DNA from 3 places in the Cryobacterium sp. Hz7 genome. Region 2 is predicted to be linked to each of the others. Evidence: predicted binding sites of a transcription regulator. Region 2 holds the regulator's gene; each other region holds the start of a gene.
The links. Region 2 encodes HrcA, which represses chaperone genes, less so after heat shock. Its sites were predicted from a motif close to TTNGCACTCGNNNNNNNCGAGTGCNAA; they were not measured.
Positions count from the first base shown of each region.

Region 1: the regulator HrcA is predicted to act here: its motif matches at 5,174-5,200, upstream of groES (co-chaperone GroES).
Region 3: the regulator HrcA is predicted to act here: its motif matches at 1,422-1,448, upstream of groL (chaperonin GroEL).

Region 1 covers NZ_SOFB01000048.1:92,102-99,028, forward strand. Annotated here, with positions in the region: gene tsaB (tRNA (adenosine(37)-N6)-threonylcarbamoyltransferase complex dimerization subunit type 1 TsaB) at 70-702, shown strand; gene rimI (ribosomal protein S18-alanine N-acetyltransferase) at 750-1,214, shown strand; gene tsaD (tRNA (adenosine(37)-N6)-threonylcarbamoyltransferase complex transferase subunit TsaD) at 1,211-2,323, shown strand; gene E3N86_RS16850 (DUF4190 domain-containing protein) at 2,463-2,831, shown strand; gene E3N86_RS10210 (DUF4190 domain-containing protein) at 2,929-3,492, shown strand; gene E3N86_RS10215 (DUF4190 domain-containing protein) at 3,512-3,922, shown strand; gene E3N86_RS10220 (methyltransferase domain-containing protein) at 3,948-5,147, opposite strand; gene groES (co-chaperone GroES) at 5,275-5,571, shown strand; gene rarD (EamA family transporter RarD) at 5,673-6,602, shown strand; gene E3N86_RS10235 (ABC transporter substrate-binding protein) at 6,649-6,927, shown strand, end outside.
Region 2 covers NZ_SOFB01000049.1:278,203-285,129, forward strand. Annotated here, with positions in the region: gene E3N86_RS11560 (DUF1990 family protein) at 1-517, shown strand, start outside; gene hemW (radical SAM family heme chaperone HemW) at 522-1,748, shown strand; gene E3N86_RS11570 (DUF4870 domain-containing protein) at 1,751-2,128, opposite strand; gene E3N86_RS11575 (DUF4870 domain-containing protein) at 2,165-2,611, opposite strand; gene hrcA (heat-inducible transcriptional repressor HrcA) at 2,779-3,816, shown strand; gene dnaJ (molecular chaperone DnaJ) at 3,883-5,001, shown strand; gene E3N86_RS11590 (16S rRNA (uracil(1498)-N(3))-methyltransferase) at 5,008-5,748, shown strand; gene E3N86_RS11595 (HIT domain-containing protein) at 5,771-6,148, shown strand; gene E3N86_RS11600 (PhoH family protein) at 6,198-6,927, shown strand, end outside.
Region 3 covers NZ_SOFB01000009.1:93,486-100,412, reverse strand. Annotated here, with positions in the region: gene groL (chaperonin GroEL) at 1-1,377, opposite strand, end outside; gene E3N86_RS01735 (DUF3048 domain-containing protein) at 1,509-2,588, opposite strand; gene E3N86_RS01730 (cold-shock protein) at 2,680-2,883, opposite strand; gene E3N86_RS01725 (LytR C-terminal domain-containing protein) at 3,096-3,674, opposite strand; gene E3N86_RS01720 (DUF3263 domain-containing protein) at 3,737-4,048, opposite strand; gene msrB (peptide-methionine (R)-S-oxide reductase MsrB) at 4,239-4,640, shown strand; gene E3N86_RS01710 (nitroreductase family protein) at 4,644-5,222, shown strand; tRNA gene E3N86_RS01705 (tRNA-Thr) at 5,239-5,311, opposite strand; gene E3N86_RS01700 (thioredoxin domain-containing protein) at 5,385-6,299, opposite strand; gene E3N86_RS01695 (ABC transporter ATP-binding protein) at 6,552-6,927, shown strand, end outside.

The sequences.
Region 1 (6,927 bases), on a different contig from region 2:
AGCACAGCCCGTCGGCGGCACAGCGCATTAGCGGCACAGCGCATCGGACACAGCGAATAGGCTGGTGAGGTGCTTCTCGCCATCGATACTTCCGCCGGAACGAGCGTCGCGGTCGTGGATCTCGCCCGAGGCGTCATCGCCGAACACGCCACCGACGACACTATGCGCCACGCCGAGGTGGTCGGCCGCCTGATCGCCGACTGCCTCAGCGACGCGGCCGTGCCGATCAGCGGCCTCTCCGCGGTGGTCGGCGGCATGGGTCCCGGCCCCTTCACCGGTCTCCGTGTGGGCATCGCCGCCGCGCGGGTCTTCGCGCTGGGCGCCGGGGTGCCCTTCGTGCCCGTCGTCAGCCACGATGCGCTCGCCTTCGGCCGCTACCAGGCCGGCCACACCGGCCCGCTCGTCGTCGTCACCGACGCCCGTCGCCGCGAGGTGAACTGGTCCGTGTACAGCGGGGCGGATGCCGTGGGTCTCCCGATCCGGGTCGACGGTCCTGGTGTGGCCCGGCCAGCCGTGCTGCGGGAGCCCGGCTGGGCGCACGCTGGGGTGCCCCGCTTCGACGCGGTCGCCGTGTCTGCCGGGGAGCTGGGGCAGGTTGCCGAGCTGATGTGGGCCCACCAGCGCCCGTTCGCCGCCGATACGGCGCTCTACCTGCGCTCGCCGGATGTCACCGTGTCCAACGGCCCGAAACGGGTGAGTTGATAATGTGGCAGCTGCGGCGCGCCCGAGCCGCCGATGTGGACGCCATCATGGCGCTTGAGACCCGTATCTTCGTCAACGACGCGTGGTCCGCCGAGGCGATGGCCCAGGACGTGGTCAACCCGAACTGCTACTACCTGGTGGCCTTCCTCCCCGATGAGCCCGACCGGATCGAGGGCTACGCCGGGCTGCAGGCCCTGCAGGGAGCGCGCGAGGGCGACATTCAGACCATCGCGGTCACCCAAGAGGCCCGCGGCCACGGCCTCGGCCGAACCCTGATGCTCAGCCTGATCGCCGAGGCCCGGAAGCGGGGCGTGCGCGAGGTGTTCCTCGAGGTGCGCGCCGACAACCCGCCGGCCCAGGAACTCTACCGCCGACTCGGCTTCGAGGAGTTGGGCATCCGCCCTGGCTACTACCAGCCCGACAACGTCGACGCGATCGTGATGCGACTGCACGTGCCTGACGCCGAGATGCAGATGACACCGGCAGAGGCCGCACTGGAGGCCACCGAATGACCGCCCTGAACGCGCAGACCACCCTGAACGCGATGACCGCGCAGAACCGCGCCAACCCGCTCGTGCTCGGCATCGAGACCTCCTGCGACGAGACCGGAATCGGAATCGTGCGCGGAACCACCCTGCTCTCCAACACGATCGCGTCGTCGATGGACGAACACGCCCGCTACGGCGGAGTCGTGCCGGAGGTGGCCGCGCGCGCACACCTTGAGGAGCTCGTTCCGGCGATCCGGGCGGCCGCGCTGGAGGCCGGCATCCGTTTGGAGGACATCGATGCGGTGGCCGTGACCTGCGGCCCCGGTCTGGCCGGCGCGCTCATGGTCGGGGTCGGCGCGGCCAAGGCACTCGCCATCTCGCTCGGCAAACCGATCTACGCGGTCAACCACCTCGTCGGTCACGTCGGGGCCGATGTGCTTCGACTCGGCGCAGACGACTCCACGAAGCCGCTGGAATACCCCACCGTTGCGCTCCTCGTCAGCGGCGGTCACACCTCACTGCTGCTGGTGCGCGATCTGGTCTCCGACGTCGAACTGCTCGGCGAGACCATCGACGACGCGGCCGGCGAGGCCTTCGACAAGGTGGCCCGCCTGCTCGGCCTGCCCTACCCGGGCGGACCCCAGATCGACCGGGCCGCGCGGGAAGGCAATCCCGCCGCCATCCGTTTCCCCCGCGGTCTCAGCCAGCCCAAGGACATGGCGAAACACCGGTACGACTTCTCGTTCTCCGGGCTCAAGACCTCGGTCGCGCGCTGGGTCGAGCAGAGACGCGACGCGGATGAGTCGGTGCCGCTGGCCGACGTGGCCGCCAGTTTCCGAGAGGCGGTCGTCGACATCCTCCTGACCAAGTCAGTCGCGGCCTGCGTCGACCTCGGTGTGCCGAGGCTCCTGCTCGGGGGCGGCGTGATCGCCAACGCCCGGCTGCGTCAGGTGGCCCAGGAGCGCACGGATGCCGCCGGCATCGCCCTGCGCATCCCGCCTCTGTCGCTCTGCACCGACAACGGTGCCATGATCGCGGCCCTCGGGGCGCAGCTGATCATGGCCGGACATGCGCCTTCGTCACTGGAGTTCGGGGCGGACTCCACCCTTCCGGTCTCCGAGATCCAGGTCTGAAACCCCCTCCCACCGGTATTTCGCCACCGGACGGGTATTCTGGCTTCGGCAGGCGACGTTTGTTCGTGCGATCAACACCTTGTCCGACTGGGAGCCAGATTGGCAGCTCAGATGCACCATTCCCGAAGGAGCAATCGACATGACCGACCCCAACGAGCCGCCGGTTAACCCGCCCAAGTTCCAGCCGCCGGCGGCGCAGGCCGCTCCGGCCTACGCCCAGCCGGGCTACCCCCAGTCCTACGCGCCGCAGGGCCCGTCCGAGAAGTACAACGTGCTGTCCATTGTGTCGCTCGTGACCTCGGTGCTCGGGATCTCCCTGGTCGGCATCATCACCGGCCACATCAGTCTGAGCCAGATCGGGAAGACTGGAGAAAAGGGACGGGGACTCGCGATTGCCGGCCTCATTGTCGGCTACGCCGGCCTGGCGGCTCAGCTCCTGGCCGTCGTCCTGCTGATCCCGTTGATGATCGCGATCGCGAACGACCCGACCCTGCTCAATACCTACTGACCCGGTGGCCACGGGCAGAAATTCCGCGCGTCGATGACCCGTGACCCGATATGCAATTAGCGACGCCACCCCGTTGTCCGGAAAGGAATGAATTCGCATGAGCGATTCCAACAACCCCAGCAACTCTGACGTGCCCCGCGTGCCTGACGTGCCCCAGGTGCCCGGCGTGCCGGAGGTGCCTGACGTGCCGCAGGTCCCCGATATCCCGCGCGACGAGCAGGGGGCGTCCGCCGCCCCGCCGGCGTACAACGGCCCGACCCCGCCGGCCTCCGTCCCGCCCGCCTACGGCGCCGCGACCCCGCCGCCCGGCTACGGCACCCCGGCGGTGACCCAGGCGCCTGCCCATGGCGACGCGTATTCGTCGCCCTTCGGTGCGGTCGCCGCGAAGCAGCCGATTTTCAGCATCTTGGCGCTGGTCGCCGGCGTTATCGGCGTGCTCGGCTCGCCGATCGTGTTCCTCCCGATTGTGGGTGGCATCCTTGGACTGTTCATCCCCGCCGCCGCGGTCGTCCTGGGCTTCCTCGGTAAGTCGAAGGAGCCGCAGGCGAGGGGCTTCTGGCTGACCGGGCTGATCACGGGGTTCATCGGCGTCGGTCTGGCACTGGTCAGTATCGTGATCTGGTCTGTCTTCTTCGCCACCATCCCCACCTCGTCGTACTGAGCGGAAGATAGCAGCGGGGATGGTTGGGGAGGAACGGGACTGGTCCCGCAACGATGACTTCCGGGTCGACCTCACCCGGCCTCCGGCGCCCGCTCCGGGGGAGCTGGACTACGCGTCGACCATCACAGCCCCTACCGAATGGGTGCCGTACGTCTACACCGACAGCGAGCTGACCGCGCAGGCAGGCCAGGGCGGGCTGTCCATCGCATCGCTCGTCTTCGGGCTGCTGGGGCTGCTGATCGCGGTCTTCGGCGTCTGGGGTGCGGCGCTCTCCCTGGCCGCGGTCGTGCTGGCCGTGATGGCCCGCGTGACCGAGCGCCGTGCCAGCACCGCGTGGGCCTACGGGCTGTGGACCGGGCTGGCCGGGCTGGTCCTCGCGGTCGGGTGGGTGTTGATCGTCACACAGGTGCTGACGGTCGTGCCCGGCTGAGCCATGCTGTCCTTCGCCGCTGGCCTCAGTCGAGTGGCGGAATCCGCTCCACCAGCAGAGCCACCCGGTGGCCGGCGGCCCGGGTGAGCACGAGCGTCGCCGACTCGGGGCCTTTGAGCTTCAGTCGGGTGCGCAGGGTGGCCGGGTCGACGTCCACGCCGCGTTTCTTGATCTCGAGAGTGCCGATGCGGCGTTCTTGTAGGCCCAGCCGCAGCTTCTTCTCGTCGACCGGCAGCACCTCGAGCACCCGGAATGCGGTGGCGAAGGGCGTGCGTTGCAGGGTCTCGGAGGTGAGGTACGCGATCCCCTCGCTCAGCATCGACGCGTCGAGCGACCGGGCCAGGTCCCCGATCAGACGGGCACGGATGATCGCGCCGTCCGGCTCGTACAGGTAGTCGCCCAGCACTCCCACCGGGGCATCCGTGCTGTCGTGGGGCGCGGTCAGTTCGTGGATCCCGGTCCGGCCGAGCAGCAGGGCGGAGCGACGAATGCCGGCGCGCGCCAGTGCTCCGAACCACAGCCCCATCTCCACGAGCTTGCCGTCCACGGAGACCCACTGAGACTCGGCCTCCGCGGGGATCAGCTCGCGGTCGTGGCCCGGCCCGAGCTTGACGCCGACGGGCATCCGCTCACTGAGACCGAAGACAAAATCGAGGTGCGGGGAGTAGTCCTCCGGCCGGGTCAGGCGCGAGGTGTTGGAGTGCCCGGCGGTGCGCCGGGCCGGGTCGAGCCAGGCGGCGTCGAAGCCGGCCAGATCGACGTCTTCCGCGGACGAGTGCAGCACGCTCGCGTTCTCGAACGGAGCCAGGTTGTAGCTGGCGACGGTCGCGGTCACCTCGTCGGCGTCCACCCCCGTCACCGTGAGGTCCATGGCGGCCAGGGCCATGGCGTCGCCTCCGATGCCGCAGCCGAGGTCGACGACCCGGTTCAGGGACGCGCCCGCGAAGCGGCCGGCGTGCAGCGCCGCCACCCGCAGCCGGGTGGCCTGCTCGAGGCCGGCCTCCGTAAACAGCATGCGGCCGGCGAACTCGCCGAACTTGGGCACGGCCCTGGCTCGGAGCCGGGACTGGCTGAGCACCGCGGTGACCAGCTCGGGGCTGTGTCCGGCCTTGCGGAGTTCGCTCACCACCCGCACGACGTCGGCGGCCGCGTCGTACGGCGGCAACGAGTCCAGCAGGCGCAAACCGCCCGGCGATAACAGCTCGACGAGCTCTGAGCGTTCCATCGTGTAAACCTATCAACACGACGCATCTGGCACTCACGTTGCGTGAGTGCCAGATGCGCCCTAAACTCGTCTTGGCACTCTCGCTGTGAGTCTGCTAACTATGTCTTAGCTAAGAAAGAGGTCAACCGTGTCGGTCTCCATCAAGCCGCTCGAGGATCGCATCGTCATCAAGCAGGTCGACGCAGAGCAGACCACCGCATCAGGTCTGGTCATTCCTGACACCGCCAAGGAAAAGCCCCAGGAGGGCGAAGTTGTCGCAGTCGGCCCCGGCCGCATTGACGACAACGGCAACCGCATTCCACTCGACGTCGCCGTCGGCGACAAGGTGATCTACTCCAAGTACGGTGGAACCGAAGTCAAGTTCGGTGGTGAGGACCTCCTCGTCCTGTCGGCCCGCGACGTGCTCGCAGTCGTCGTTCGCTAGCCACACCCACGCAACGATAGAATCCCGGATGGCCCTGGCCATCCGGGATTCGTCGTTAAGAAAGGTCCGCTGTGGCGCAAGACCCTCTTCCACCCGGGAAAATCCGCGCGGCCCGCCCGGCGCGGTCGGAGCAGAGCAAGGGACTGATCTACGCGGTCCTCGCCTACACCCTCTGGGGCACGCTGCCGCTCTACTTTCTGCTCCTCGCGCCCAGTGGTGCCTTCGAGATCGTGGCCTGGCGGGTTCTCTTCTCCCTGGTGTTCTGCGCACTGCTGATCACGGTCACGCGCAAGTGGAAGTCCTTCCTCGCGCTGCTGCGGAGGCCTCGCATCGTGTTCACCATGGGTCTGGCCGGCCTGCTGATCTTCGTCAACTGGCAGACCTACGTCTTCGCCGCCCTCAGCGGCCACGTGGTCGAGGCAGCCCTCGGCTACTTCATCAACCCGATCGTGACCGTGTTCCTCGGCGTCATTCTGCTGCGCGAGAGGCTGCGCCTGCTGCAGTGGGTGGCCGTGGGAATCAGCCTCGGGGCCGTCGTCGTGCTCACCGTCGGCTACGGCTCGCTGCCGTGGGTGTCGCTCATCCTCGCGTTCTCGTTCGGATTCTACGGATTGATCAAGAAAAGGGTCGGCCGCGACGTCGATGCCGTCGCCGGACTCACCCTCGAAACGGTCTGGCTCGCACCCATCGCCGTGGTGCAGCTGATCGTGGTGGCCTCTGTCTCCGGTCTCACCTTCGGAAGCGTGTCCATCTGGCATACCGTGGGGCTGCTGGCAGCAGGTGTTGTGACCGCTGTGCCGCTGTTGTTCTTCGCCGCCGCGGCCCGGCGCCTGCCTCTGACATACATGGGTCTGATCCAGTACTTCGCTCCGATCCTGCAGTTCCTGGTCGGCGTCTTCGTGCTGCTCGAGCCCATGCCGCCCGAGCGCTGGGTCGGTTTCGCACTGGTCTGGGTGGCGCTGGTCGTTCTCACGACCGACATGGTCCTCACCGGACGCGCGCCCCGGCGTGCGTCCCTTGAACCGGTCTGAGCCCCGCTACGCTCGGGGACGCACCTCGTATGTGAAAGGACACCGGATGCGCACTGCGTCGACTTCCCTGCCCGTCATCCTCGTCGGGGCGCTCGCCTGCGTGCTCCTGCTGTCCGGATGTAGGGCTGAGGTCGCGCCGCCCGCAGTCGAGCCCGCTGCCGCCGCGTCCGTCGTGGTGGCTCCGTCCGGTGACGGGACCGTGCGCCTCGGAACTCTGTTCCCCATGACGGGCCCGGCGGCGGCCAGTGGTGCGGCACAGGTGGCCGGCTCCGAACTGGCCGCCCGGGAGATCACCGAGCAGGGCCGAATTCTCGGGACTCCGATC
Region 2 (6,927 bases):
TGAGGAGCGCTTCCAGCTGGCCTCGAAGTCGCTGATGACCTGGGGCGTGCAGCGGGGGAGCGGAATGACCGTCACCGACCTGCTGGACGGCACCGGCCAGCAGTACACGGGACTCGTCTTCGACGCCGACGGCCAGGCCGCCCGCGACCAGAAGCCCGAGCCGGACGAGGCCGTCTTCGCCGAGGACGGCACGCCCTACATCGTCAACGGCATGTCCGCGCACCTCACGAGCAAGTTAGGCCCCTTCACCATCGACGCCCCCGTGCGCGTGGTCTACGTGATCGATGAACCCGACCGCCTCGGCTTCGCATACGGCACCATGGCCGGGCACCCGGCCAGCGGCGAGGAATCGTTCATCGTCGACAGACGCGAGGACGACTCGGTCTGGCTGACCATCCGCGCCTTCTCCCGCCCCGGCAACTGGTTCTACCGGCTGGGCTGGCCGTTCGTGCGGCGGCAACAGGCCAAAATCACCGCTCGGTACCTACGCGCGCTGCATCCGATCGGCGCGGTCTAACCGCATGGGCAGTGCCCTTCCCCTCGGCGACTCCGCACCCAGCGACGGACTGCTGCCGGCCTCGGCCGCCGTGGGAGCAGCCCAGCGCGATTTCGGCGTCTACCTGCACGTGCCGTTCTGCCGGGTCCGCTGCGGCTACTGCGACTTCAACACCTATACCGCCACCGAGTTGCGGGGCGCAAGCCAGCATGACTATGCCGGCCAGGCGATCACCGAGGTCCAGTCGGCTGGCCGGATCCTGACTCAGTCGGGCGTGCCGGCCCGCCAGGCGGCGACCGTCTTCTTCGGCGGCGGCACCCCCACCCTGCTCCCGGCCGACGACCTGGTGCGGATGCTGGAGGCCGTGCGCTCCACCTGGGGGATCGCACCCGGCGCCGAGGTGACCACCGAGGCGAACCCCGACTCCGTCGACGCCGCCTACCTCGGCCGCCTCGCCGACTCCGGCTTCACCCGGGTGTCCTTCGGCATGCAGTCCGCGGTACCGAGCGTGCTGGCCACCCTCGAGCGCACCCACGACCCCGAGCGGGTGCCGCTTGTGGTGCAGTGGGCGCGCGAGGCCGGCCTCGACGTGTCCCTCGACCTGATCTACGGCACACCGGGGGAGACCCTCGTCGATTGGCGCACCAGCCTCGAGCACGCCATCCGGCAGGCTCCCACCCACGTCAGCGCCTACTCGCTTATCGTCGAGGAGGGCACCAAGCTGGCCCGCCAGATCAAGCGCGGCGAACTGGCCCCTGTCGATGACGACGTTCAGGCCGAGTTCTATGAGCTGGCCGACGACCTACTGTCCTCGGCAGGCTACGGCTGGTATGAGGTCAGCAACTGGGCGACGGATGACGCGCACCGCTCGCGCCACAACCTCGCCTACTGGCGCAGCCAGGACTGGTGGGGTGTGGGGCCCGGAGCCCACAGCCACATCGGTGGGGTGCGCTGGTGGAACGTCAAGCATCCGTCGGCCTACGGCGATCGGATTCGCGCCGGCGACTCACCGGCTGCCGGGCGGGAGACCCTCGATGCGGCCACTCAGGAGGTGGAGCGGGTGCTCTTGCTCACCCGAATCCGCGAGGGTATCCCCATCGACTCGCTCAGCCCGCTCAGGCGCCACGAGGTGGCGGGACTCATCGCCGACGAACTCATCGACGCGAAAGCAGCCCTCTTCGGTTCGATCGAACTGACCCTCAGAGGACGCCTCCTGGCGGATGCCGTCGTGCGCCGCCTGCTCGCCGACTGAACTCAGTTCACGAACTTGATCGACAGCGGATACGTGTAGTACTCGCCCCGGTTTGCGGCCAAGGCGGCCATGATGCCGAACACGACCATCAGAACGGAGGCAGCCAGGAGAACGAGGTAGCCGACGAGGATGATCGTCAGGACGCCGCCGACCGCGTAGGCGATCAGGAGCGTGAGCTGGAAGTTCAGTGCGGTCGCGGTGTGTGCCCGGATGAACGGGCCGCGGTCCTTGAGCACGATGTAGCCGATCAGGGCCGGCACGAAATAGAACAGAATGCCGCCGACGTGCACGAGGGTGGCCCACAGTTTTTCGTCGGCCGGGTTCATCGGGGTGGGAGCCTGGTTCGGGTTGGCGGGCGGTGGTGGGGTGGAATTGGTCATTGGTGCTCCTTCTGAAGAAAAACCGAGTGCGCCGGGCTACTTGATCAGGCGCAGGGCGAACGGGTACCGGTAGTGGTTGCCGTCCTTCGCCTGGAGGTAGCCGAGCACCGAGAAGACAACACCGAGGATGTACAGCACCCAGGCGAGACCGCCGATGACGCCGCCGATGCCGAATGTGAGGAAGCCGATAACCGTCGCAAAAAAGTTGATCGCGAAGTAGCCGATCAGAAGCGTGATCTGAAAGTTGAGCGCTTCCTTCGCCTCGACGCTGGTCAGAGGTCCGCGGTCTTTGAAGAGCAGCCACAGCACCAGGGACGGCACGAACATGAGGATCCCGCCCAGATGTGCGAGGGACGCCCATTGGCGGTCATCCGCCTCCGTCAGGGGTGCCGACGGTCCCGGGGCGGCAGGCTGGTAGGGCGGTTGCGGCGGCCGTTGGCCCTGGTACGGATCATCGGGTCCGGGACCAGTGAAATTACTCATGATCATGCCTTTCAGTGCACCGGGGAAGAGGTGCTACATGCCTAAGTTACTGCGCCCCAACATTGGGGAGCAATGGGTAAGCCCAGCCGGTCGCGGTATGATTGGCAGTCACATACCGCGAGTGCCAATCGATGCTGCACTCGCGACGCTGGGAGGAGGCGAGCGCCATGGTGTCCGATCGCAGTCTCGAAGTCCTGCGTGTGATCGTTCAGGACTATGTAGCCTCCCGCGAACCCGTCGGTTCCAAATCTATCGTCGACCGGCATTCCTTCGGGGTCTCGGCGGCCACGATCCGCAACGACATGGCCCTGCTCGAAGAGGAAGAGTTGATCGCGGCTCCGCACACCTCGTCGGGCCGCATCCCCACCGATAAGGGCTACCGCCTGTTCGTCGACCATCTCGCCGATCTGCGCCCGCTCTCGGCGGCGCAGCGCCAAGCCATCGAGACGTTCCTCGGTCAGTCGGCCGACCTTGACGAGGTGCTGGCCCGCAGCGTGCGGCTGCTCTCGCAGCTCACCCATCAGGTCGCCCTGGTGCAGTATCCGTCGCTGTCCCGCGCGAAGGTGCGCCACATCGAACTGGTGCCCCTGTCCGAGACTCGCCTCCTGTCGGTTCTGATCACGGATGCCGGACGGGTCGAGCAACGCGTCGTCGACCTGCCCCGGCCTCTGGCTGAACCCGTTCTGATCGAACTGCGCACCCGGCTGAATTCTGCCCTGGTCGGGCTCGGCATGAGCGAGGCCGCCAGCACCCTTACCGGCAGCTCTCTCACCGCCGGCTCCGGCCTCGGCCCGCTCGAGCAGCAGGAGGCGGTGGATCTGATCACCGGCACCCTGCGGGACCAGGTCGGCGCGAACAGGCAGGACCGGCTCGTGATGGCCGGCGCCGCCAACCTCGTGCGCACCGAGGAAGACTTCACCGGCAGCATTTTCCCGGTGCTCGAGGCCATCGAGGAACAGGTCGTGCTTCTGCGGCTGTTCGGCGAGATGGCCTCTGACCAGCACGGCGTGTCCGTCAGTATCGGCCGGGAGAATGCCCCGTTCGGTCTGGCCGAGACATCCGTGCTCACCAGCGGCTACTCCTCGCAGGGCGGCAACCTGGCGCGCCTCGGCGTACTCGGCCCCACTCGGATGGACTACTCGAACAACATGGCGGCCGTCCGTGCGGTCGCCCGCTACCTTTCACGCCTTCTCGGCGAGAATTGACCAGTTCCCCTCGGCCGAGAAGCCGGCGGAACACCACATTTCAGAACAGACCTAGGAGAGCCAGCTTTGGCTGACCATTACGAAGTACTCGGCGTTGCCCGCGACGCCTCGACCGACGAGATCAAGAAGGCCTACCGCAGGCTGGCCCGGCAGCTGCACCCCGACGTGAACCCGGGCGCGGATGCATCCGAGCGCTTCAAATCCGTCACGCACGCCTACGACGTGCTCAGCGACGTCAAGCAACGCGACAACTACGACCGTGGCGGCAACGGCCGCTCGGGCGGCGGCGGAGGCGCCGGTTTCGACGGCAACTTCGGCAACTTCGGCGACATTTTCGAGACCTTCTTCGGCGGCGGGGGATCCAGCCGCGGGCCTCGGTCGCGCCGTGAGCGCGGCCAGGATGCCCTGATCCGGGTCGACCTCGACCTCGATGAGATCATCTTCGGCACGCACCGGGAGCTCGAGGTCGACACGGCCATCATGTGCGCGACCTGCAGCGGCACGTGCTGCCAGCCGGGCACCGCGCCCGTCACCTGCGACATCTGCCACGGCACCGGCACCATCCAGCGCGCCGTGCGGTCGCTGCTCGGCAATGTCATGACGAGCAGCCCCTGCGGTTCCTGCCGCGGCTACGGCACGATCATCGCCACTCCCTGCGTCACCTGCCAGGGCCAGGGCCGCGTGCGAGCGCGTCGCACGGTCCCCGTCGACATCCCGGCGGGGGTCGACACGGGCCTGCGCCTGCAGATGCCCGGCAGCGGCGAGGCTGGTCCGGCCGGCGGTCCCAACGGCGACCTCTACCTTGAGATGAAGGTGCGCCACCACGACGTGTTCAGCCGTGACGGCGACGACCTGCTCTGCACCCTCGAGGTGCCGATGACGGATGCCATCCTCGGCAGATCCGCGACCGTCAAGGCGCTCGATGGCGACATCGAGGTCGAGCTCAGGCCGGGCACGCAGAGCGCCGAGATCATCACGGTCAAGGACCGCGGCGTAACCCGTCTGCGCGGGAACGGACGCGGCGACCTGAAGGTCGGCGTGCACGTGGTCACACCGACCCGTCTCGACCACAAGGAGCGGGAGCTGATCGAGGCCTTTGCGGCCCGCCACAAGGCGCCGGTTCCTGCCCTCAGCGCCTTTCAGCAGGGACTTTTCGCCAAGCTGCGCGATCGGTTTCGCGGCTAGGCGTCGATGGCACACTTCTTCATCGATGAGGCGCTCCACGCCGCCGATTGCGTGCCGGGGGCGGTCGTCGGCATCGGTGGCGCCGAGGCCCGGCACGCGGTCACCGTCAGCCGGGTGCGCCCGGGCGAGCGCCTGCAGATCGGGAACGGGGCCGGGCTCATGCTCGCCGCCACCGTCGTTGACGCAGATGCGCGGCTGCTGACCCTGCGCGTCGAGACGGTGACCGTGACCGCGCTGCTGACGCCGCGCATCCGTCTGGTCCAGGCTCTCGCCAAGGGAGACCGGGACGAACTGGCTGTGCAGGCGGCCACGGAGCTCGGCATCGACGGGGTGATCCCGTGGGCCGCATCCCGCTCCGTGACGCGCTGGGAGGGAGCCAAAATCAAGAAGGGCCGGGATCGCTGGTCCAGCATCGTGCGCGAGGCCTCGAAACAGTCGATTCGCGCGTGGCTGCCCACGGTCGGGGAACCGGCGAGCACCAAAATGCTGGCCGAGCTGGCCGGCACTACCCGGATGCTGCTGCTGGAGCCCACCGCGAGCGAACGGTTGACCTCGCAGGCGGCGCCGACCGACGACCGGGATATCCTGCTCGTCGTCGGACCCGAGGGCGGCATCTCCCCGGCCGAGCTGACCCTGCTCGAGCAGGCAGGCGCCACCCGGGTGCGCCTGGGCGACAATGTGCTGCGCACCTCCACCGCCGGCCCGGCCGCCCTCTCCATCCTGAACGTGACGCTCGGCCGCTGGTAGCGCGTGAGCTTAAGATAGAGATATGTCTTCCACCGGCCAAGAACCGTCCATCTTCACTCGCATCGCCGCGCGCGAGGTTCCGGCGACCATCGTCGCCGAAACCGAACGGATCATCGCCTTCACCGACATCGCCCCGCAGGCGCCCGTGCATGTCGTCATCACGCCGAAAACATCCGAGTACAGCAACGTGGTCGAGCTCGCGGCCGGAGACCCCGGGCTGCTGACCGAACTCATCGAGGTGGCGGATGCTGTGGCGGCCCGGCTGTCCAACGGCCAGTTTCGGCTCGTGTTCAATACCGGCGCCAGCGTCGGGCAGACCGTTTTCCACGTCCACGCTCACCTGCTCGCTCCGCAGGCCGCCGGCGGAACCCTCGGGGAGGGAACGCTTGGTTTCCGGTGAGCCCGGGCCGGGCCAGGCCGAGGTACACATCACGGTCGACGGCATTGCCATGGTGCGCCTGCTCGGCGCCGACGACCGTCTGCTCGCCGCCGTCGAGAAGGAACACCCCGGCGTCAGCGTGCACGTGCGCGGCAACGAGGTCACCCTGATCGGTGAGACCGAGCACGTCGAGGCGGCGCGTCGCCTGATCGAGGAGCTCCTGCTCATGGTGCGCGGCGGGCGTGACCTCGCCGAGTCCGAGGTGAGCACCTCCTCACGGATGCTCGACACGGACAGCTCCACGAGCCCTTCCGAACGTCTGGGCCCGGCCATCCTCAGCTCCCGCGGCAAGAGCATCCGCCCCAAGACCATCGGGCAGAAGGAATACGTGGACGCCATCGACACCGACACCATCGTGTTCGGGATCGGGCCGGCCGGAACCGGCAAGACCTACCTGGCAATGGCCAAGGCCGTGCAGGCGCTGCAGCGCAAGGAGGTCGAACGGATCATCCTCACCCGCCCGGCCGTCGAGGCCGGGGAACGACTCGGCTTCCTGCCGGGCAGCCTCACCGAGAAGATCGACCCGTACCTGCGCCCCCTGTACGACGCCCTGAACGAGATGATGGACCCGGAACTCGTGCCCAAACTGCTCGCAGCCGGAACCATCGAGGTGGCCCCGCTCGCCTATATGCGCGGCCGCACGCTCAACTCCTCCTTTGTCGTGCTCGATGAGGCGCAGAACACCACTGCCGAACAGATGAAGATGTTCCTCACCCGGTTGGGGTTCGGCTCGAAAATGG
Region 3 (6,927 bases), on a different contig from region 2:
CTCCATGCCGGCGTTGAGGGCGATCTGCTTGAGTGGAGCGTCGATGGCAACCTTGACGATGTTCGCTCCCGTTGCCTCGTCGCCGACCAGCTCGAGCTTCTCGAACGCGGTCTTGCCGGCCTGGATCAGCGCAACGCCACCACCGGCGACGATGCCCTCTTCGACGGCAGCCTTCGCGTTGCGGACGGCATCCTCGATGCGGTGCTTGCGCTCCTTGAGCTCAACCTCCGTCGCGGCGCCGGCCTTGATGACTGCGACTCCGCCGGCGAGCTTGGCGAGGCGCTCCTGGAGCTTCTCGCGGTCGTAGTCACTGTCGGTGTTTTCGATCTCGCTGCGGATCTGCTGGACACGTCCGGCGATGGCTTCGGGGTCTCCGGCGCCTTCGACGATGGTGGTCTCGTCCTTGGTGATGACGATCTTGCGCGCGTTGCCGAGGAGGTCAAGCGTGACGTTCTCGAGCTTGAGACCGACCTCTTCGCTGATGACCTGTCCACCGGTGAGGATGGCGATGTCCTGCAGCTGGGCCTTGCGACGGTCGCCGAAGCCGGGAGCCTTGACGGCGACCGACTTGAAGATTCCGCGGATCTTGTTCACCACGAGCGTGGCCAAGGCCTCGCCGTCGACGTCCTCGGCGATGATGAGGAGCTGCTTGCCGGTCTGGATGACCTTGTCCACGATGGGGAGCAGGTCCTTGATGTTGGAGACCTTGGAGTTGACGATCAGGATGTAGGGGTCTTCGAAGACCGCTTCCTGACGGTCGGGGTCGGTCACGAAGTAGGCGGACAGGAAGCCCTTGTCGAAGCGCATGCCCTCGGTGAGCTCGAGCTCGGTGCCGAGAGTGTTCGACTCCTCGACGGTGACAACACCCTCCTTGCCGACCTTGTCGATGGCCTCGGCGATGATGGCGCCGATTTCGGCGTCACCGGCGGAGATGGAAGCGGTGGCCGCGATCTCTTCCTTGGTCTCGACCTCTTTGGCGTTGGCGATGAGCTCAGCGATCACGGCGGCCGTGGCCTTCTCGATGCCACGCTTGAGGCTGATCGGGTCTGCTCCGGCCGCGACGTTGCGCAGGCCTTCACGAACGAGCGCCTGAGCCAGGACGGTGGCGGTGGTGGTTCCGTCGCCCGCGACGTCATCGGTCTTCTTGGCGACCTCCTTGACGAGCTCGGCACCGATCTTCTCGTACGGGTCGTCGAGTTCGATCTCCTTGGCGATGGACACGCCATCGTTGGTGATCGTGGGAGCGCCCCACTTCTTTTCCAGCACCACGTTACGTCCGCGCGGGCCGAGGGTGACCTTGACAGTGTCAGCGAGGATGTTCAGGCCACGCTCAAGGCCGCGACGGGCCTCTTCGTTGAAAGCAATGATCTTTGCCATATGTGTTTCTCGTCCCTCCCGGACGTTACCAAAACGGTGATGGGTTGGCACTCAAACAGAGAGAGTGCCAAGTAGATTCTGGCACTCTGGGGTCGAGAGTGCAAGTGAACGGCAAGGTGCCGCGGCCGCGGCTACGGCACCAGCACAACCGTGCCTCGGTCCGACGGCACCAGCTCGATCCAGGTGTTACCGGCGGCGAGACGAATCGTCACGCCGAAGTCATCGACGAGACGGATGGGGGCGGTCTGGTCGGCCTTGGACCAGACCGCATGCACGGACTTGCCGCCGGCCGACACCCAGGCTTCCCCCGAACCGATCATTGTCGTCGTGGGAACATCTCCGTAGGTGCCGTCGATCGCGACCCGCAGGACCAGGACGTTGGTCGCCCGCAGCTGCGCACCGGTGGCGTCGAGGTCAGGTGCGCCCTCCTGCGAGCGCAGGTAGGCAGCACCGGCCGCATCCCACGTCCAGCCGGGCCAACGGGCGGTGGAGAAGGTGGAGTTGATCGCCGCGACGGGCGCGCCGTCGACGGCCGCGGACGATCCCTGCACGGTCGCGGAGTAGGCAAATTGCTGGTTCGGCGGCGGCACGGTGGCGTTCCGCGCGACGAGCGCTGAGGCCTGGAGGATGACGTTGTGCGGGGCTTCCCGGTCATCCGAACGCGCGAAGAGGCCGGTGTCGTCGGTATCGAAAGCGGCGCTGACGACATCCGTCGCGTCCATCAGGTCGATGAATTTCTGTTGGCCGCCGGAATAAGCCGCGATTCCGCCGAAGGGCGCGATGATGTCCGGGTCCATGGGTCGGATCGATCGCACCGGCCCGACGAGTTCAGGCACGTCGGAATGCCAGACCGCGACATAACGGGTCAGCCCGCCCTCGACCAGTTCTTCGAGGACGATGTCGGCGCGCTCGAGAGAGAGCTGCGGCCTGGCCGCTTCGTGGTTGTCGATCTTCACCGAGAGGGCAGGGTTCTGGAGGCTCCCGGCCGGCACACTCGTGCCACGCAATGGGGCGACCGCCGGGTCTGCGGCCGACTCGAAGGTGGAGTTCCAGGGCGTGCTGGTCGAGCTTGCCGGCGGCTTCGGCGCGTCACTGGCGCATGCGGAGACCAGCAGAAGGGGCGGCAGAAGGACGACCCCGAGCATCCGGATGGACCGGATTCTCGGTGCCGCACTTCGTCGCTGCGCTTGAACCACTATTTTCGTTGTCACGCCCCAAACCCTAACGCGGCTGCACTGCCGCGCACACATGCCTGGGAGCGACCCGACCCTGCGGTCGACCGCTGGAACATCCCCCGCTGGATCAGATCGGACGAACCGCTTCTGCCTGGGGCCCCTTTGCCCCTGTACCCAGTTCGAAGATGACGTGCTGTCCCTCTTCCAGAACCTTGTAGCCGTGCATGTCGATGGCCGAGTAGTGGACGAAGACGTCCTGGCCACCTCCATCGACGGTGATGAAGCCGAAACCCTTTTCAGCGTTGAACCATTTGACGGTTCCGTTCGCCATGTATAACTCCTTGTTGCTGTGAATTCGTCGACACGCGCCCGCTGGCCGTACCGGGCCTGGCGCAAGGATTGCGTCCATTGCATTCGACCGATGGAATACGTCTCCTGCGAGAACGCCCGGTCAAACAAAATGAGGGACCAACGCCCAATTTACGGAAGCTCCGGAAGAACGAAAGGGGGTTGACGCGCGAGCGCCGGACGTATAGGCGACGGCTATTCGGCCGGCTCGTAGTCGGCGCCGACAACAACGGTCAGGTCCGCTGCGGAATCGGCGAAATCGCTTGAAAGCAGCACCTCCGAGCCGGGCAGTGACTCCGCGACTCCGCGGGCCGCTCCCTCCAGGGCCGCGTCGGCGTAGTAAACCGTCGTCGTCTGCACATCCTCCGTGCTCGCGTTGTCCAGCTCTTCGATCGTCCAGCCCTCCGCCTCGAGGAGATCGCCAACGGACCGGGCGATCCCCTCGCCGGCGGTCCCGTTCAAAACGGTCACGGTCGAGTCAGGGTCCACGGTCGCGGCCGGCGTCGGCACCGGCGCCGGAGTGTCACTCGGAGTGGCGCTCGGCTCAACCGTGCTGTCAGCAGTCGTCGCCGTGCCCGGCAACCCGAAGTTCAGGTTGTTGTTCAGGACGGCCAGGCCGACGACTCCGATTCCGACTAGCAGCACGGTTGCGCCAAGAGACCACCACACTGCGACCCAGCCGCGCCCTTTCTTGCCGGGCGCGCGGTGGGCCCCCACCCGCTCCAGGAAGTGCGGGAAGTGGTCGAAGCGGTCTTTAGCGTAGGAATTCGGCATCGTGAGGCTGGTCAGATCCTTTGTAGTGGTGATGAGACACGGGAAGGGTGCAGGTCAGGGAGTCAATCGGTGGACTGTAGCGACCGGCGGCCCCTTGCCTGCGACCGGGCGTCGCGCAGCCGCTGCAGGCGTTTCACCAGCATCGGGTCGTGGGCCAGGGCCAGCGGCGAGTCGATCACAACCCCCAGTAGTTGATAGTACCGGGCGGCCGAGAGGCCGAACTCGGCCCGGATCGCCTGTTCCTTGGCGCCGGCATGCTTCCACCACTGCCGCTCGAAGGCGAGGATCAACCGGTCGCGCGCGGACAAGCCTGCCGGCGAGGAGGACTCCGAGGCAGGCTCCGCGGGAGTCGACGAGCCGGGAGCTCCGTCCACGTGCCACCTCCCTCGATCTCTGCAATCCTAATTGTCGATGCCTGCGTACTCGCTGGGCCGTTGGCCGTGCTGTCCAAGGTGGAAAATCCTGCCGGGCTCCTGATCGAGGAATACCACCGCGGTCTGGCGAGTTTAGTGTTGATACGGACAGATTTCGGCCTCTCCGGGGTCGAGCAGGAAGGAACGGAACATGGACTACGAGGTCGAGAAGTCGGATGCGCAGTGGCGCGCGGAGCTGAGCCCCGAGCAGTACGCCGTACTGCGCGGCGCCGCCACCGAGCGGGCGTGGGCCGGCGAGCTCCTCGATGAGGGCCGCTCCGGGATTTACACCTGCGGGGCTTGCAATGCCGAGCTGTTCAAAAGCGGCACGAAGTTCGACTCCGGTTGCGGCTGGCCGAGCTTCTACGAATCGGTGCGTCCCGAGGCCGTTGAACTCCTCGAAGACCGCACCCTCGGGGTTGTGCGCACCGAGGTGCGCTGTGCTAAGTGCGGCTCTCACCTGGGCCACGTTTTCGACGACGGATTCGGAACGCCCACCGGCGACCGGTACTGCATGAACTCCATCTCGCTCAATTTCAAGCCGGTCGAGTAAGCGTTGCCCGACCTCCTTGATACGGTCAATCATCGACGCTCCCACTCCAAGGTCACCGGGCAGGCACCGAGCCATGCGGAACTGCTGCCTTTGGTGGCTGTCGCGGCCCGTGTCGCCGACCATGGCGCTCTGCGTCCGTGGCGGCTGATCGAGTTGCGCGGTGACGCCCGGCGCCGCCTGGGCGAGGCCATGGTCGAGGCCGCCGGCCTGAACGGCGCCGAAGCCGCCAGGCTGGCCGCTAAGCCGCTGCGCGCCGAACTTCTGATCGCCGTGGTCGCGAGCCGTCGCGAAAGCGACACGGTGGCGGTCTGGGAACAGGACGCCGTCGCGGCCGGTGTCGCCCACATGCTGAGCCTTCTCCTCGCCGCCCAGGGCTGGGGCGTCATGTGGCGTTCCGGCGCCCTGGCCCGCACGCAGCCGGTGAACGAAACCCACGGCCTCGCGGCCTCGGAAGAATTGCTCGGCTGGCTGTACGTCGGGGGCATTCCGGCCGATGCAAAACCGGGCGTGCGCTCGCCGATCGATCCGACGGATTTTCTCAGCGCCCTCGAGGAAACCGTCACCGAGAGAATCACGATCTGAAGCGATGAGAGAACAGGGCCGGCCACGGGACTTGAACCCGTAACCCCCACTTTACAAGAGTGGTGCGCTACCAATTGCGCCAGGCCGGCATGAGGCGATTGACGCCTTGACTAATCATTCTAAATGACGAACCCGTGCTGTGCCGCCATCGAAGCGGGGCGACTACCCTGCCGGTGCCGGCTCGGGGGTCGGCGTCGAGGTGGAGTAGGTCGCGCCAGCCGCCTGTAGCACGAAGGCCGCGAACTCCCTCGGGTCGTCGAGTGCGCCGACGTACTGCTTTCCGTTGACGAGCACGGTGGGTGTGCCGGTGATGGCCTCGACCTCGGTGTTCGGCAACGGACCGGACAGAGCCCGGTCGGTGGATGCGATGACCCACGATTTGAAGGTCGTATCGTCAATGCACGCGTTAATCTGCGACACCCGGTCGCTCACGCCGGCGTCCTTCACGAGGCCCTTGATGGCCGCGTCGTCGTGACCGGCAGTGCCCTCCTTGGGCTGTTCCTGGAACAGGATGGCGTTGAAGTCGTAGAAGTTTGCGGGGGAGTAATTGGCCACACATGCAGCGGCGTTCGCAGCCCGAAGCGAGTATTTCGTGCCGGAGGACTTGTGGGTCAGGATCGAAACCGGGTGGATCTCCACGGTCGCGGCACCCGACGTGACCCACTGGCTGATCTGGTCACTGTTGGCGGCATCGAACTCGCTGCAGAACGGACAGAGGTAGTCGGCGTAGACGCGAATGTCGGCGACCGTGCCGGTCGCATCCGGCTTGGACGGTATCGGCTTGGCCTCGGGCTGGAGTGCAGAGGTCGTGACCGGGGTCATCCCCTCGGAGATCAGCACGCCGTCACTGGCCATGTTCGCCGGACCGGGGCCGACCGGGGGAATCGAGTTGATGATGACCACGGCGATGACCGCGGCAATGGCGACGCCGGCGACGGCGATTCCGCTGCGCAGGGCGACCCGGTAACGGCGGTCCTTCTTCTTCTGCTCCTCGCGGATCCGCTTGGCCTTGGTGCGCACCGCGTCACGTCGCTGATTCTTTGAGGGACGGCTGTCGCCCGATCCGCCAATAGTCATGAATGCTCGCTCCGAGTAGTTAGTGCAGAGGCAAGCCATTTGCGAATGCCTCCCAAATAGTAGGTCCCCTTTCTGGGAAACGTCCAGACGGGGCCTGTGGGCGGGCTCCGCCGCAGAATTCCCGCCGTCGCAGCGATCCCCCGACATGACATACTTAGAAAGTTGACCTGACGCACATGACGCGTGTCAGGCGTAATAACCCATCACAACGGATCGTCCGGCACGTACCTGCCGGTGAAGGAGTAATCAACCATGGCTTCAGTCACGTTCGACAAGGCGACCCGCCTGTATCCGGGTTCCTCTATTCCCGCCGTTGACAAGCTCGACCTGTCGGTTGCCGACGGCGAGTTTCTCGTACTGGTCGGCCCGTCCGGCTGCGGCAAGTCCACGTCCCTGCGCATGCTCGCCGGCCTTGAAGAAGTCAACGACGGCAACATCTTCATCGGTGAGCGCAACGTGACGGATGTCCCGCCAAAAGACCGCGACATCGCCATGGTCTTCCAGAACTACGCTCTGTATCCCCACATGACGGTTGCCGAGAACATGGGCTTCGCGCTCAAGATCGCCGGCGTCAACAAGGATGAGCGCGCCGCCCGCGTTCTCGAGGCCGCCAAGCTGCTCGACCTCG